DNA from 4 places in the Micromonospora sp. NPDC000316 genome. Region 4 is predicted to be linked to each of the others. Evidence: riboswitches for the same ligand, from Rfam matches in the RefSeq annotation. Region 4 holds a riboswitch; each other region holds the start of a gene.
The links. Region 4 has a riboswitch for cobalamin ahead of ACFY2Q_RS21135 (ribonucleoside-diphosphate reductase subunit alpha). Riboswitches for the same ligand answer to the same signal wherever they lie in the genome.
Positions count from the first base shown of each region.

Region 1: another riboswitch for cobalamin. It lies ahead of bluB (5,6-dimethylbenzimidazole synthase); the one in region 4 lies ahead of ACFY2Q_RS21135 (ribonucleoside-diphosphate reductase subunit alpha).
Region 2: another riboswitch for cobalamin. It lies ahead of ACFY2Q_RS01630 (ABC transporter substrate-binding protein); the one in region 4 lies ahead of ACFY2Q_RS21135 (ribonucleoside-diphosphate reductase subunit alpha).
Region 3: another riboswitch for cobalamin. It lies ahead of ACFY2Q_RS17410 (acyl-CoA thioesterase); the one in region 4 lies ahead of ACFY2Q_RS21135 (ribonucleoside-diphosphate reductase subunit alpha).

Region 1 is NZ_JBIAZG010000022.1:20,413-24,603, forward strand. Features, by position in the region: partial or broken gene ACFY2Q_RS27535 (PLP-dependent aminotransferase family protein) at 1-871, shown strand, start outside; cobalamin riboswitch at 1,177-1,377, shown strand; gene bluB (5,6-dimethylbenzimidazole synthase) at 1,407-2,042, shown strand; gene ACFY2Q_RS27545 (hypothetical protein) at 2,183-2,398, opposite strand; gene ACFY2Q_RS27550 (immunoglobulin-like domain-containing protein) at 2,703-4,191, opposite strand, start outside.
Region 2 is NZ_JBIAZG010000001.1:353,106-357,296, reverse strand. Features, by position in the region: gene ACFY2Q_RS01640 (C39 family peptidase) at 1-87, opposite strand, end outside; gene ACFY2Q_RS01635 (M14 family zinc carboxypeptidase) at 299-2,179, shown strand; cobalamin riboswitch at 2,226-2,371, shown strand; gene ACFY2Q_RS01630 (ABC transporter substrate-binding protein) at 2,455-3,390, shown strand; gene ACFY2Q_RS01625 (FecCD family ABC transporter permease) at 3,413-4,191, shown strand, end outside.
Region 3 is NZ_JBIAZG010000007.1:233,545-237,735, forward strand. Features, by position in the region: gene ACFY2Q_RS17400 (BTAD domain-containing putative transcriptional regulator) at 1-515, opposite strand, end outside; gene ACFY2Q_RS17405 (ABC transporter substrate-binding protein) at 720-1,601, opposite strand; gene ACFY2Q_RS17410 (acyl-CoA thioesterase) at 1,743-2,189, opposite strand; cobalamin riboswitch at 2,385-2,598, opposite strand; gene ACFY2Q_RS17415 (hypothetical protein) at 2,762-3,562, shown strand; gene ACFY2Q_RS17420 (MmcQ/YjbR family DNA-binding protein) at 3,654-4,058, shown strand; gene ACFY2Q_RS17425 (hypothetical protein) at 4,084-4,191, opposite strand, start outside.
Region 4 is NZ_JBIAZG010000011.1:92,087-96,277, reverse strand. Features, by position in the region: gene ACFY2Q_RS21145 (ROK family protein) at 1-566, opposite strand, end outside; gene ACFY2Q_RS21140 (MFS transporter) at 608-1,834, shown strand; cobalamin riboswitch at 1,921-2,130, shown strand; gene ACFY2Q_RS21135 (ribonucleoside-diphosphate reductase subunit alpha) at 2,325-4,191, shown strand, end outside.

The DNA.
Region 1 (4,191 bases), on a different contig from region 4:
GACTCCTGTCGCCGCGCAGCAGCCCGCGTACGACTTCCGCTTGGGCACGCCCGACGCCGAGCTGTTCCCGCTCGGCACGTGGCGGCGGCTGGTGGCCGGCGAACTCCGCGCATCGACCGTGCGGCGCGGCTACCGCGCACCGGACGGCCATCCCGACCTGCGCGCCGCGATCGCCCGGTACGCCGGTCTCGCCCGGTCGGTGCGTGGCCGCGCCGACGACGTGATCGTCACCCACGGTGCCCAGCAGGCCCTGGACCTCGTCGGCCGGGTCATGATCGAGCCGGGCGACCGGGTAGCGGTCGAGGAGCCCGGGTATCCACCAGCCCGGCGACTGTTCCACAGCCTCGGGGCCCGGGTGGTGCCCGTTCCGGTGGACGACGAGGGGTTGGACGTCGCTGCGCTGCCCGGCGACACGCGACTGGTCTACGTCACCCCGTCGCACCAGTTGCCGCTGGGTACGCCGATGTCACTGGCCCGCCGCGCGGCACTGCTCGACTGGGTCGCTGACCGGGACGCCGTCATCGTCGAGGACGACTACGACACCGAGTTCCGCTTCTCGGCGCGGACGCTGGACCCGCTGCAGACCCTCGACCGGACCGGCAAGGTCGTCTACGTCGGCACCTTCTCGAAGACCCTGCTCCCCATGCTGCGCCTCGGTTTCCTCGTCGCTCCGGCGTCGTTGCGACCGGCGCTGCTCGCCGCGAAACAGCTCACCGACTGGCACGGCGACCACACCAGCCAGGCCGCACTGGCCCGCTTCATCGACTCCGGCGAGCTGCCGCGGCACATCCGAAAGGCCACCCGGGTCTACGCCGAGCGGCGGGCCCTGATTGACGCCGCGCTGCGGAACGACTTCGCCGAGTGGCTCGTCCCGGTGCCGTCCACGGCCGGCCTGCACCTGTGCGCACGACTACGGCCGGACGTATCCGTCGACCCGGCCACGGTCGTCGAACGGGCCGCCGACCACGGCGTCGCCGTCGAGGAACTCGCCCCCTACCATGCCGGTGACCGCCAGACGTCTGGACTGATCCTCGGCTACGGCGCCATTCAGACGGAACGGGTGCCCGAGGGACTCCGGCTGCTCGCCCGCTGCTTCTCGGGCGGGACGGGGAGTCGGGCGGATCCCAAATCCGTGGCGCGATTCGTCTCCCGTTCGTCCGGGCCGCTATGGTCTCGGTGGCACAAACGTTGCGAGGTGCCCCACGCGAGTGGGGAGAATCGGGAAGCCGGTGTGAGTCCGGCACGGGCCCGCCGCGGTGACCGGGGAGCTGCCACCTACGCGTACCAGACGCAGCCACTGGCCCTGAGGGGCTGGGAAGGCGGGTGACCAGCGCAGATCCGGGAGTCCGAAGACCGGCCTCGCGTCATCGGCCCCGTCAGGGGCACGAGCGCAGCGGGAGCCTGCCTTGAACACCGGACTCTACGAGACCATTCACCGCCGCCGGGACGTACGTGCCCAGTTCACCGGGGCGCCGATCCCCGACGAGACGTTGCACCGGATCCTCGCGGCGGCGCACGCCGCGCCGAGCGTCGGTCTTTCCCAACCTTGGGACTTCATCCTGGTCCGCGATCCTGAGCTGCGGCAGGAATTCCACCGACACGTGGAACGGGAACGGGAACGGGACACCTTCGCGGCCACGCTCGACGGCGTGGCGGCGGAACGCTTCGCCCGGATCAAGATCGATGGCGTACGCGAGTCGACGTTGTCGGTAGTGGTTACGTACGACCCGGAGCGGGGTGGTCCGGCCGTGCTCGGTCGTCACGCGATCGCCGACGCCGGCCTCTACTCGGTCTGCCTGGCGATCCAGAACCTGTGGCTGGCCGCGACCGCCGAGCAACTCGGAGTCGGTTGGGTTTCGTTCTATCGGGAGCCGTTCCTGCGCGACCTGCTCGGCATTCCGGCCACCGTCCGCCCGGTGGCGTGGCTCTGCCTCGGCCCGGTCACCCACCTGGAGCAGACGCCCGACCTGGAGCGGCACGGCTGGCAGCAGCGACGACCGGTGTCGTCGATGATCCACCACGATCGTTGGACGACTGGCTGATCGGCTGACCGGGTGGCTGGCGCTCCCCCGCCAGCCACCCGGCGATCTGCCTCGACAACCCCGACGAGGCGCCCTCACCGCCGCCACCCTGCGGCTGTGGTGATCAGCGAGTGGTGCTGACAACGGGCTCCACCAAGAGCTCAGCCGCTTCGGCGGTTGCCCCATTGGCGCGGGCTCTGCACCGAGCCCCGGCCTGCGATGTGCTGGCCCTTTCCATGTGGTTGAGGCGACGTGGCCTTGCCCTTCGCGCGCCGGGCAGCCCGATTTTCGTGAACGGCAGGCTGGTCGGCCTCGGCGGTGGCCGAGGATTCGGCATCCGCCGCGTTGTCGTCCTGGACGGGCTCAGGCTCCGGCATCGGTATCTCCCTGGATTGGTGGGGCGCCCTGCGGGCCATCGGCAGCCGACGGACGCGGGCTGCTCGGCGCCGGTGTGGGCACCCATGACGGTATCGCAACGCCGAGCCCGTCCGATCGACGGTCTCTCAGCCTCGATCGGTCGTTCGCGTAGTGCGCGCCGCGGCGATGAGGCTGCTGGAAGCGGCTCGACCCGCGTACGCACCGCGTCGTCCTGGACGATGACGCCGAGCGGGCGAGATCGGTCGATCTCGCCCGCTCCTACTTCGTGGCGCAATTCAGCGCGCCTCGGCGTACCTGTGCTGGCTACCGCACCGTCAGGTTCTGGTAGTTGGCGGCGTGACTCTGGTAGGTCGGGTTGCCGGAGTAGGCAACGTGCACCCGGTACTGCCCGCGCTGCAGATTGGCAGTCTGCAGCGTCACGACGGCCTTGCCGTCCACCAGTGGCACGACCTGCACGGTGCCGGCGAAGGTGACAGTGGCCTCGCCGGTCGGGGTCGGAGCCTCCTTCTTTCCGCCCTTTGGCTCGACAGTCACGTCCAGCGTGAATGTCTTCCCGCGGACGACCGACGCCGGCGCCGTCTTCGCATGGACCTTGACGGCATTCGGGCCGGACGGCACCACGAACGAGGCCGTTCCTTGCGACGCCTTCAGGTAGTCGAAGCCGAGGTACTCGACCGTGACCGTCCGGGCACCCGCAGGCAGGCCCGCCGGCAGCGTGACAGTGGCCGCACCGTCGCTCAGGTGGGCGAGCGTCGACCACGAGCCGAGGCTGAACCGCACCTGGCCGCCGGTTTCGAACCCGTCAGCCGCCTTGACAGTTGCGGTGACAGTGGTCGACTCGGATCCGCTCGCGTACGGCTCCACAGCCACCTCGGTGGTGGTCGTGACGTCGCTGTTCGCGATCCCACGGATGTCGTTCCACTCGCGCAGGGTCAGCGGGATCACCGTGCCGTGACGCGGACGTACGACGCCCGCGTTGGTCATCGTGATCGCCTTGGGGTTCCAGGTCGGTGCCTCGATGTTCTCGTGGCACGCAGCCTGGTATCCACCACCGTTCGTGTACCGGTCACCCCAGAGGTAGAACTGGCCCGGGCAGGCGGTGTCACCAGGGTTGGCCTTGAAGATGACGGGCCCCTCGTAACCCTGGTTGGGGTCCCACGTCGTACGCCCCAGAGCCGGAGCGAGCGTCGTCCAGTTGTCGACGTTGCTGTCCAAGAAGTTGGTGTGCTTCTCCGAGAAGATGTCCGACCCTCGGTTGCCCGCCTCGTTCTTGGTCACCCGGTAGTAGTAGTCACCGACCTTGATCGCGGTCGTGTCGATCCGCGACAGCGGGGCCGGGTCCTGCCAGACCTGGGGAGCGGAGAACGTCTGGAAGTCGCGCGTCGTGGTGTACCACATCTGCGCGTTGCCCTGCCCCGTGCGGTTCACGGGGTTGTCCCACAGCGACTGTGCCCAGAAGACGACGTAGGCGCCGATCTCCTCGACCCACAGCGACTCGGGTGCGAAGGCGTTTCCCGCGTCGTCGGGCGCGACCTTCACGTGCCGCTGAGGAGTCCAGTTGACGAGGTCATGCGACTCGAACACCTCGATGTACTGGGTGTCGTTGATGGCGTACCCGCCCTGGTCGTACCAGTTCAGGTCGGTAGCGATCATGTAGAACGTGTCGCCGTCGGGCGAGCGGACGATGTGCGGGTCACGAAGGCCCTGGTCGCCCAACTGGGAGATGAGCGACGGCCGGCCCCCGGTCAGACCGGTCCAGTCCAGGGCGGTGTTTCCGTTGGACGTGGCGAAC
Region 2 (4,191 bases), on a different contig from region 4:
CCCTGCTGTGGCGGGGGCTGTGGTGGCGAGCAGGGTGAGCGCGCTGACGCCCGCGAGGGCGGCCGCGTGCAAGCGGGAACTGGCCATGGGTGCTCCGCGGTGTCCAGAGGTGCATCGTCGCTGGTCAGTGTTCCGCGCGGAGGGAAGTTTCGCCAGATGTTCCCGGGAGGAAAATCATTGCCGCAGCGATGGTGAATCTGGGATGCACAAGGCAACGACGGATATTGATTCGACCATGTGGCTGATGGTGAAGTGTGCATCACCGAGCGGGATGTCCCGCCCTTCAAGGAGGTAGTTCATGACCCTCCGCACGCCCAACCCTCTCCGCCGTCTCCTGGTGCTCGCCGTCGTCACCGGGCTGGGCATCGTCACCGTGGCCGCCGGACCGGTCGCCGCGAAACCCGCACCCGATCGCACCGCCGAGTCGGCCGCCGCCGGCTACCGGGTGCTCGGGCCCCGGACCCTCGCCGACCGCAACGCGGTGGCCCGCACCGGGGCTGCCATCGACTACTCCGAACACGGAGTCCTGCACATCTCGGCCACCGCCGCCGAAGCCGCCGCGATCGGCAGGCTCGGATTCCGCCTGGAACCGCTCACCCCGCCACCGAACGCCGAACGCGGCGCCGGTGAGATGGGCACGTTGGCCTTCCCGCCCGCCGACTCCAACTACCACGACTACGCGGAACTGACGGCCGTCGTGAACAAGGCCGTGACCGACCACCCGGCCATCGCCCGCAAGATCAGCATTGGTACGTCGTACGAGGGCCGCGACCTGATGGCCGTGAAGATCTCCGACAACGTCGGCACCGACGAGAACGAACCGGAGATTCTGTTCAACGCCCAGCAGCACGCCCGCGAGCACCTGACCGTCGAAATGGCGATCTACCTGCTCAACCTCTTCACCGACAGCTACGGCAGCGACTCCCGGATCACCAACATCGTCAACAGCCGGGAGATCTGGATCGTGCCGACGGTCAACCCGGACGGCAGCGAGTACGACATCGCCACCGGGTCGTACCGGTCCTGGCGCAAGAACCGCCAGCCCAACAGCGGCTCGTCGAACGTCGGCACCGACCTGAACCGCAACTGGTCCTACAACTGGGGTTGCTGCGGCGGCTCGTCGGGCTCGACCTCGTCGGAGACCTACCGCGGCCCGTCGGCGTTCTCCGCGCCGGAGACCCAGGCCCTGCGCAACTTCGTCAACAGTCGCGTGGTCGGTGGGACACAGCAGATCAAGGCGAACATCGACTTCCACACGTACTCGCAGTTGGTGCTCTGGCCGTACGGCTACACCACGGCGAACACGGCGGCCGGGATGAACGCCGACCAGTACAACACCTTCGCCACCCTCGGACAGCAGATGGCGGCGACGAACAACTACACACCGCAGCAGTCCAGCGACCTCTACATCACCGACGGCGACAGCATCGACTGGATGTGGGCCACCCACAACATCTGGGCGTACACATTCGAGATGTACCCGGGCTCGGCGAGCGGCGGCGGCTTCTACCCGCCCGACGAGGTGATTCCCGCGCAGACCAGCCGCAACCGCGAGGCGGTGCTGATGCTCAGCGAGTACGCCGACTGCCCGTACCGGGTCATCGGCAAGCAGGCGCAGTACTGCGGCGGCGGTGGTGGCGGCACCACGGTCTGGTCGGACACCTTCGAGACCGCCACCGGGTGGACCACCAACCCGTCCGGCACGGACGCCGCCACAAGCGGGGCGTGGGAGCGGGGCGCAGCCCAGGCGACCACCTCCTCCGGCGCCAAGCAGCTCACCCCGTACGCCGGCTCGAACGACCTGGTCACCGGCCGGCTCGCTGGCTCGGCGGCCGGTGACTACGACGTCGACGGTGGGGTGACAAGTGCCAGGTCCCCGGCGGTGACCCTGCCGTCGTCGGGCACACTCACCCTGTCCCTGGCCTGGTATCTGGCACACGGCTCGAACGCGTCGTCGGCCGACTACCTGCGGGTGAGCGTGGTGCACAACGGCGGCACCACAGCGCTGCTCACCCAGGCCGGCGCGGCGACCAACCGCAACGGGAGTTGGGCGGTGGCGAACCTCAACCTCACCCCGTACGCCGGCCAGTCCGTGCGGATCCTCGTGGAGGCGGCGGACGCCTCCGGTGCGAGCCTCGTGGAGGCGGCTGTGGACAACGTCACAATCACCGCCTCCTGATCGGGTGGGGCCCCGTTCCGCCCCGGCGGGGCCCCACCACCCGCTCCGAACCTCCAGCCCCATCGGTGCGCTACCGTCTTAGCGACCACTCCGCAGCGAAGCCGGTGTGAAACCGGCGCTGTCCCGCAACTGTGATGCCCCACCCGACGGTGGGGACAAGCCAGGTCGCCTGCGGATCGGTCGCGACACGCGCTCTCGAGGAAGGGCGCCTCGTGGGCGGGCGTACGGAAGCCCTGTCGGCGAAGCACCACACTCCTCGACCGACAGGAGGTTCCATGTCCAGACGTACCCCCCGGCTCTTCGCCGCGACGCTCGCGGTCGTCGCGCTCGCGCTCGGCGCCTGCGCCGAGAAGACCGCCGACCAGCCGACGCCCGGCGCAGGTTCGGCGAGCGTCAGCTACCCGGTCACTGTCGGCTCGCTCACCCTCGACAAGCGGCCCGAGAAGATCGTGTCGCTGGCGCCCACCGCCACCGAGATGCTCTTCGCCATCGGTGCCGGCCCGCAGGTGACCGCGGCCGACGACCAGTCCAACTATCCGGCCGACGCGCCCAAGACCGACCTGTCCGGCTTCCAGCCCAACGCCGAGGCGATCGCCAGCAAGAACCCCGACCTGGTGGTGCTCTCCGACGACCGCAACAAGATCGTCGACCAACTCGGCAAGCTGAAGATCCCGGTGTACCTGACCCCGGCGGCGACCACGCTCGACGACTCCTACCGGCAGATCGCCGACCTGGGCACGCTTACCGGGCACGCCGACCAGGCCACCGACGTCGTCACCCGGATGAAGGACGACATCACCAAGCTGGTCAAGGACGTGCCGCAGCGCGCCGAGAAGCTCACCTACTTCCACGAGCTGGGTCCGGAGCTCTACAGCGCGACAAGCAAGACCTTCATCGGCTCGATCTACGACCTGGCCGGCCTGAGCAACATCGCCGACCCGGCCGACGCGGACGGCAAGAGCGCCGGCTACCCGCAGCTGTCCCAGGAGTTCATCGTCAAGGCCGACCCCGACTTCGTCTTCCTGGCCGACGCCAAGTGCTGCCAGCAGAACGCCGACTCGGTAAAGGCCCGCAGCGGCTGGGCCGGGGTCACCGCGGTGAAGAACAACCAGGTCGTGCCGCTTGACGACGACATCGCCTCCCGCTGGGGCCCACGGATCGTGGACCTGCTCCGGGTCGTCATCGACGCGGTCGTCAAGGTGCCCGCGTGATCGACGTCCGTCGGTGACCGGACTGCTTCCGGTGGCCACTCCGGCACCAACCAGGCGGTCGGCCGGGACGCAGCTCGCGTCCCGGCCCGCCGGCCTGCGCAAGCGCTGGTTGGCCGCCGGGGTGTTCGCGGTGCTCGTCGCGCTCGTCGCCGGGGTGTCGCTCGGCCCGGTAAGCCTGCCGCCGGGCAGCGTCGCCGCCGAACTGCTCAACCTGATCCCCGGGGTGCACCTGGAGAGCGGGTTGACCGAGCGGGAAATCGCCATCGTCACCGAGTTGCGGCTGCCCCGGGTCGTGCTGGGCCTGCTCGTCGGTGGTCTGCTCGCCCTGGCCGGCGGCTGCTACCAGGGCGTGTTCCGCAACCCGCTCGCCGACCCGTACCTGCTCGGGGTGGCAGCCGGCGCGGGCCTCGCGGTCACCGCGGTGATCGCCCTCGGCGGCGCCGGCCGCGAGGGCGCGATCTCCGGGCTGCCGCTGACCATCCCGTTGGCGGCGTTCGTCGGGTCGCTTGTCGCCGTGACGATGACCTACCTGCTCGGCGCGGCCGGCGGGCGGAGCCGATCCCCGGCGATGCTGATCCTGGCCGGGGTCGCGGTCTCCGCGTTCCTCTCCGCCGGGCAGACGTACCTGCTGCAACGGCACTCCGACACCATCCAGTCGGTCTACTCCTGGCTGCTGGGCCGGCTGGCCACCGCCGGCTGGCACGACGTGCTGCTGGTGCTGCCGTACGCGGTGGTGACCACAGTGGTGGTGCTGCTGCACCGCCGCGAACTGGACGTCCTCGCGCTCGGCGACGACGAGGC
Region 3 (4,191 bases), on a different contig from region 4:
GCGGTCAAACGCCCCTCCTCGGCGCTCAGCCGCAGCTCGGCCAGCCGTGTCACCTCCGGGCGCACCGCCGCCAGCTCGGCGACGCCCGCCAGCGGCTCGCCCCGCCACAACGCCAACGCCTCGGCATAGCAGCCCTCGGCGGCCGCCGGCTCCCCGGCCGCGAACGCATCCGCCGCCCGGTCCACCAGGCTGCCGAACCGGAACGCGTCGATGGCCTCGGCTTTCACCCGCAGCTCGTACCCTCTCGGGCGGCTCCGCAGGATCCGCGCCGGCTCGCGATGGGACCGCTCGGGCTCCACGACCCGACGCAACCCGGCGACGTACGTGCGCAGCGTCATGTGGGCGCTGGCTGGTGGCCGGCCGTCCCACAGCGCCTCGACCAGCCAGTCGGCGGCGACGAACCGGTTGGGTCGCAGCAGGAAGAGGGCCAGCAGAGCCTGCTGCTTCGGCCCTCCGACGGGCACCACTCGCCCGTCCCGGAGGACCTCCGGCGGACCTAACACCCGAAACTGCATGCCATCACCACAACAATGATTCCAACATCTCCGGTGCGAGGTACGGCAGGACCGGGCCGACAGCCGCGACCCTCCGTCCAGGCTGTCGTACGCCAGCCGTACGGCTTCCGCTGCGTCGCCCATCCGTCAGCTACGAAGGCGCGGACGTCGAACAAGCCCTGCCCCGCCTCGTCGCCGCCGATGTCGGCCACTCGGACGGCGGTGTCAGCCTGCGTCGACGGGAACCCTCCGAGCGCGGGAGTCCGGGCGGCCAGCGAGGATGGCGGCGAGGATCTCCGCGCCGTCGACGACCCTGGGGCCGGGCCTGTTGAAGTAGGCGGGCCCGTCGACCACCCACACCTGCCCCTGACGGACCGCAGGCAGGGCCGCCCAGCCGGGTTGCGCGGCCGCCACGGACACCTCGTCGAACGTCCGCTCGGGCGTGAACCCACACGGCCCGAACACCACCACATCGGGAGCCAGGTCCGCGACCACCGACCACCGGTACGGGGTGCTGTGCGCTCCGGGCCCGAGCAGCAGAGACCGCCCGCCCGCATAGGTGATCTGCTCCGGCACCCAGTGCCCGCCGGGCATCAACGGGTCGAGCCACTCGACGAACAACACAGTCGGCGCGCCGGTCACCGACCCCGGCAGTGCGGCGAGGCGACGCTCGCTGTCGGCTCGGATCTCCGCTGCCCTGCCTTCGGTGCCGGTAAGCGCGGCCACGGCATCGACCGTGTCCAGGATCCCGCCGATGGTCCTCGCCTCCAGGGACACCACCCTGGTGTCGAGGTCGATCAGGCGAACCGCGTCATTGACCCGCTCGTAGGAGACCGCACACACGTCGCACAGATCCTGAGTGAGGATCAGATCCGGCTTCAGGTCATCCAGCATTGCCACATCGAGCTGGTACAACGACGAACCTCGGTGCGGGTCGCCGGCGATCGACGCCGAGATCTCCCGGCTCGTCAAAGCCTCCGGCAAAGACGTCGCCGTCACCGCCGGGATGTCGGCCAGGATCCCCGGCGGCCAGTCACACTCGTGGGTACGGCCGACCAGGTGCCCGGTCAGGCCGAGCATGGCCACGATGTCCGTGGCCGCAGGCAACAGCGAAACGATGCGCACACTCGCCTGCCTACCAGGCGCGACCGAGCCACGTCCACCCCGCGACAGCGACGCGGCCAGCGTCGTCAATGCCGGCCGTCGCCGCCGGCCGTCGGCCATCCGGCCAGCAGACCCGAGCACGTCTCAACGGTCCTCGGCGCCGTCGAGCAGCGCCCGCCGCAGGGCCAGCCGGTGCTCGCGGCGGATCTCCGCCTCCCGGTACCGCCGCCGGTCACCGTCGGTCTCCGGCAACAGCGGCGGCACCGTACGCGGCTGGCCGTCGTCGTCGACGGCGACCATGACCAGGTGGGCGGTGGCCACATCGGTGGGCGGCACCGCCCGGTCCCACCGGTCGGCGGTCACCTTGACGGCCACCTCCATCGAGCTGCGCCCAGCCCAGGTGATCCGGGCATCGACGTGCACGACGTCACCGACCCGCACCGCCCGCAGAAACGCGGTCTCGTCGATCGCGGCGGTCACCGCCGGGCCGTCGGAATGACGGGCGGCGACCACCCCAGCCACCGAGTCGATGAGATTGAGGATCCGGCCACCGTGCACCGTACCCATCAGGTTCGTGTGATGCTGGTCCATGATCTGCGACAGGGTCAGGTGCGACGCCGACGGCGCCCGGCCGTCGATCGTGGTGGTGTCATACACAGCGGCAGTCCGTCCCTCGGGAAACCACACCACCGAAACCGCGGACACACGCTGACGAGCACGCACCGCCGCACGTCACGCGGCACGTCACCCGCTCAGCCCACCCGCGAGGCCGACGGCAGCGCACACGGTTGTGTACGCGGCGCGGGCAGGTCTTCGGACTCGCGGGCCTGACCGGTCGCGCCGGTCCCCTACTGGCCGTCGCTTCCCAGGCCGTAGCCCAGTGCTGATGACGGCGGTCGTTCCCACTCACCGCTGCGGGGCAGCCCCGGACTTCCACCGGGTTCCCTCTTACGACGCCCAGCCGGTCACGACCAGGCGAACCAGCGCCACCAGGAGCATAGCTGGCCGGTCGCCACCTCGACGAAGGCCTCGTCGAGGTGTCAAGCGCATGATCACCTCGGGCCTCGGGAACGTCGCTGTGAACCTCTTCGAGACCCGCCGATGAGAGTGCCATCAGTCCTGGGCTGATGTGCGCTACGCGACCGGCGTCTACGCTTCCTCGCGTGCCGGTGGGATTCGGGGTAAGCCTTGTCGTCCGTGGTCAGACAGTGGACCCGGAGGGAATGCTGACGTCCCTTGCCAGGGCCTCCACTGCCAACGGTATCGAGATCGACCGCATCGGTGACGTCGTGCGGTTCACCGCTGACGAACTCGGTGATCTGTCGGTCCTCGCGGCGCCGTTGGCCGGCTGGTGGCAGCAGCACGGCCCGAACGTGGCCGGCGACGTGGCCCTACGGTTCGTCGGGCCGGGCGGCGTCACCGAGCTGAACTACAGCATGCCGGAGCTGGCTGTCGAACACGTCCAGCGCCACATCACGTTCGACAGCGGCCGGCCTTACGGCCCAGGTGAAGCACCCGGGCCGATACGCCGGCTCGCCGCGGCGCTCTTGCGCCGGACCCGCAATGGCTTCACCGCGTCGGAACTGGTGATCCGCGACGAAGGCAGCGTCCTGTGCGTTGCTCTGGCCGGCCGTGACCTCGACGACCAGCCCCGCAGCCTGGAGCTCCAGGCATTCGACCCCGCCCACGACGACTACGACCCCGGCGACGACGACGGATACTGCCTGGTCACCGAGCACCACGTACCGGTCGTGCAAGGGCTGGTCGCGCTCCAGCTGACCCGGCGGGTGCTACGCCTACGGCTGACCGACGGCGCGGCCCGGACCTGGGGAACACGCTCCGCGATGTACCAGGTCAGGCTCCACCTCGACAACCACGAGATCGAACAACTTCGCCTGCAGCTACGTCGCCTCTTCTCCCTCGGCAGCGATCGACTTCCCGTACCGAAACTCGAACTCGAGTAGGAGATCATCCGACCGTCGCGGCAGTATCCCAGTCCAGCTCCGCCGAGCACCGGCTACCGCCGCCAGGCCCGCCGTGTGCTTACCTTCCGGGATGCCGCACCTCATGATGTTCGACGAAGCAGATCCACTCCTGAACCGGCTGCGCACGCTCGCCCTGGCGTTCCCCGACGCGGCCGAGAAGATCTCCCACGGACGTCCCACCTTCTTCACCACAAAGGTCTTCGCGTACTACGGAGGATCGGTGAAAGTCGACGGCGTCTACCAGCAGCATGAACATTCGCTGCTCGTGCTCGTTGACCCCGACGAGCGAACGGCGCTGTTGGACGAGGACCGCTGCTTCGTGCCGGCCTACCTCGGCCCCTACGGGTGGATCGGGGTGGACCTGACCGCGGACACCGACTGGGACGAAGTCAACGAGTTGCTCGACGCGAGCTACCGACGTACGGCCGGGGCACGCAGGGTTGCCCGGCTCGACTCCCGGCAATCTCCAGCATGAGACCGGCCAACCGCCCGGTACGGAGCTATGCCCAGGGCGGGGCGTATCGGCCGACGTAGTCGCGAGCACGGGGGCGCGGGTCATGCCAGTACTGGTTCGGCATGCGGTGGTGGTGCTTCTCGCAGAACTCAGC
Region 4 (4,191 bases):
AGATGCACGGGCAGGCCCAGGTGCGCCTCGGCGAGTTCGCGCAGCGGGATGTCGTGCCAGTGCCGCAGCCCGTGGGCGTCGCGGACCACGCCCTGCGCGTGGTCCAGCGGGCCGATCATGCCGATGCCCACGCCGGTCAGCCGGCCGCGCAGGTCGGTGACGCCGGGTAGCGCGTCGATGCCGGCACTCAGCGCGTCGAGGAGTTGCGCCGGAGTGAAGTCACCGGGCAGTGGGCTGACCGCGCAGTGGTGCACGGTGCCGGCCAGGTCGACAAGGACCAGCCGCAGCGTACGGCGGGCAACGTGCGCGCCGATCGCGTACCGGCTGTCGGGCACGAGTTCGTAGACGATCGCGGGCTTGCCGATGCCGGGGCGGCGGACACCTGCGGGACGGATCAGGCCGTCGACTGTCAGGCGGGCGATGACCTTGGAGACCGCCTGGGGAGTCAGGCCTGTGGCGTCGACAACCGTCGACCGCTCGAACGTCCGCACGGTACGTCCCAGCGCCATGACCAGTGCCTGGTTGTAGCCGCGCAGGAATGTGACGTCGGCTGTGGTGCGCGTCATCTCACCACCCTATTACGCAACGCTGTTGCTAAATTCGCTCGGTGCATGCACTGAGCAGAAATCGACGCCTGCTGGCGGTTCTCGCGTTGGCGCTGGGCGGTGTCGCGGTCGGCCTCACCGAGTTCGCCGCGATGGGCCTGCTGCCCGACATCGCACGCGGCCTGCTGCCACAGCAGTACGCCGTGTCGTCGTCGGACGCGGTGGCCCGCGCGGGTTGGACGATCAGCGCCTACGCGCTCGGCGTGGTGGTGGGCGCGCCCCTGATCGCCGCGCTGACCGCCCGACTGCCGCGTAAGAAGCTCGTGCTCGGTCTGCTCGCTCTCTTCATCGTCGGCACCGTCGCGTCGGCGCTCGCGCCGACGTTCGACCTGGTGCTCGTGGCCCGGTTCGTCGCGGCGCTGCCGCACGGCGCGTACTTCGGTGCGGCGGGTCTGCTCGCGGCGGCCATGCTCGGCCCCGGCAACGAGGCCCGGGGGTTCGCCGCAGTGCTCGGTGGTCTGACCGTGAGCAACCTGGTGGGCGTGCCGGCGGTGACGCGGCTCGGGCAGGCGGTCGGCTGGCGTGCCGCGTACCTGGTGATCGCCGGCGTGTTCGTGCTCACGCTGCTGGCGGTCCTGGCCGTCGTCCCGGAGGTCGTGGCAGCGGTCGACGCCTCGCCGGCCGCCGAGTTGCGGTCCCTGCGGACCTCGCAGGTGTGGCTCGTGGCGGCCACCGGGGCGGTGGGCCTCGCCGGGCTGTTCGCTGTCAACACCTACCTCGCGCCGGTCACCACAGACGTCGCAGGCCTCTCGGCCGCGACAGTGCCGTGGGTGCTCGTCGCGGTGGGTCTGGGCATGACAGTCGGCAACGCCCTGGGCGGTTGGCTCGCCGACCGGGACCTGCGCCGGAGCATGGTCGTCGGTTTCGTCGCCATGATCGTCAGCATCGCCGTCTTCGGCCTCGTCGCGTCGAACGGTGTCGGCCTGTTCGTGGGCGCGTTCCTGGTGGGCGCGACAAGCCTCTACCTGGGGCCGGTCCTCCAGGCGCGCCTGATCACCGTGGCGCCGGGCGCGCAGTTGATGGGAGCGGCGATGAGCCAGTCCGCCATGAACGTCGCCAACAGCCTCGGTGCCGGGCTGGGCAGTGTCGTCATCGCCGCGGGCTTCGGCTATCTCGCGCCGGCCTGGGTGGGAGTGATCCTCGCGATCCTCGGCCTGGGCCTGGCGGCGGTCAGCTTCGCGGCCGAGCGCCGGACGCGGGCCTCGGAGCCGATCGCCCTCGCGGGCTGACCCGTCGATCGATGGTGGTGGGCGTCGGCGCCGGCGACACGCCGACGCCGACATGTGGGGTGTGACAAACGCTGCCGCCCCTATATATGGTGTCGAGCGCAGCTGGTTCGGCCGCTCCGGTGGTCGAGGCAAGAGGGAACCCGGTGGAAATCCGGGACTGTCCCGCAGCGGTGAGTGGGAACGACAGCCGTCATCAGCACTGGGCCACACGGTCTGGGAAGCGACGGCCGGTAGGAGACCGGCGAGCCCGGTCGTGCCCGCGAGTCCGAAGACCTGCCAGCGCGCCGTACACCCGCACCCGGGTGGACGGCGGTCCGAGGCCGCGTGGGACGGCTGACGCCACCTGACCCACGCCTTTCGGGCGTGGCGTCCGCCGGTGTCTGTCTCCGCGCGTCCGAGGGCCATCTGGTCTCGAACTCGCGAGGAGTGAGTGGTGACAGTCACCGAGGTAGTCCCGGCCAGCGGCGCGACGGCCCTGCGGCGGACGCCGATGCAGGTCCGCAAGCGCGACGGCGCCACCGAGCCGGTGGACGTCAACAGGATCGTCCGGGCGGTCGAGCGGTGGGCCGACGACCTCGCCGACGTCGACCCGCTGCGCGTGGCCACCCGCACGATAAGCGGCCTGTACGACGGAGCGACGACTGCCGAGTTGGATCGGCTCTCCATCCACACCGCGGCCGAGATGATCGGTGAGGAACCGCAATACTCGCGCCTGGCCGCCCGGCTGCTGTCCGGTTACGTCGACAAGGAGGTGCGTCGGCAGGGCGTCACCTCGTTCAGCGCCTCGATCCGGATCGGTCACGCCGAGGGCCTGATCGGCGACGACACCGCCGCGTTCGTCGCGACGCACGCCGAGATGCTCGACGACGCGATCGACCCGGACGGCGACCGCCGCTTCGAGTACTTCGGCCTGCGTACCGTCTACGACAGATACCTGCTGCGCCACCCGACGAGCCGGCTGGTGCTGGAGACCCCGCAGTACTGGCTGCTGCGGGTGGCCTGCGGCCTGTCCCGTACGCCGGACGAGGCGGTCGGCTTCTACCGGCTGATGTCCAGCCTGGCCTACCTGCCCAGCTCGCCGACGCTGTTCAACTCCGGCACCCGGCACACGCAGATGTCCTCCTGCTATCTGGTCGACTCGCCGCGCGACGAGCTGGACTCGATCTACCAGCGGTACGCGCAGGTCGCCAACCTGTCCAAGTTCGCCGGGGGCATCGGCATCGCATACTCCCGGGTCCGGTCCCGGGGCGCGCTGATCCGTGGCACCAACGGGCAGTCCAACGGGATCGTGCCGTGGCTGCGCACGCTTGACGCGAGCGTCGCCGCCGTCAACCAGGGCGGCCGGCGCAAGGGCGCGGCCTGCGTCTACCTGGAGCCGTGGCACCCGGACGTCGAGGAGTTCCTGCAACTGCGGGACAACACCGGCGAGGACGCCCGGCGTACCCACAACCTGAACCTGGCCAACTGGATCCCGGACGAGTTCATGCGCCGGGTCGAGGCCGACGCGATGTGGTCGCTGTTCGACCCCCACGAGGTGCCGGAGCTGCCCGACCTGTGGGGGGAGCGGTTCGACGCCGCGTACCGGGAGGCCGAGGCGCAGGGCCGCTACGTGCGGCAGGTCCCGGCCCGAGAGCTGTACGGGAAGATGATGCGCACCCTGGCCCAGACCGGCAACGGGTGGATGACGTTCAAGGACGCCGCCAACCGGCTGTGCAACCAGACGGCCGAGCCGGGCAACGTCGTGCACCTGTCCAACCTCTGCACCGAGATCATCGAGGTGTCCAGCGACGCCGAGACGGCGGTGTGCAACCTCGGCTCGGTGAACGTCGCCGCGCACCTCACCGGCAGCGGCATCGACTGGCATCGGCTGCGCGAGACGGTCCGCACGGCTGTGACGTTCCTCGACCGGGTCATCGACATCAACTACTACCCGACAGCGCAGGCGGCGGCGAGCAACCCCCGCTGGCGGCCCGTCGGGCTCGGGCTGATGGGCCTCCAGGACGTGTTCTTCGCGCTGCGGCTGCCGTTCGACTCGCCGGCTGCGCGGGAGCTGTCCACCCGGATCAGCGAGGAGCTGTACCTGACCGCGCTGGAGACCTCCGCCGACCTGGCCCGCCGCTTCGGCGCGCACCCGGCGTTCGGGCAGACCCGGGCCGCGCGGGGCGACCTGCAACCAGACCTGTGGGGTGTCGAGGGTACGCAGACCGCGCGCTGGGCCGCGCTGCGCGAGCGGGTGCGGGCGTACGGGCTGCGCAACTCGCTGCTCGTGGCGGTCGCGCCGACGGCGACAATCGCCTCGATCGCCGGCTGCTACGAGTGCGTCGAGCCGCAGGTGTCCAACCTGTTCAAGCGCGAGA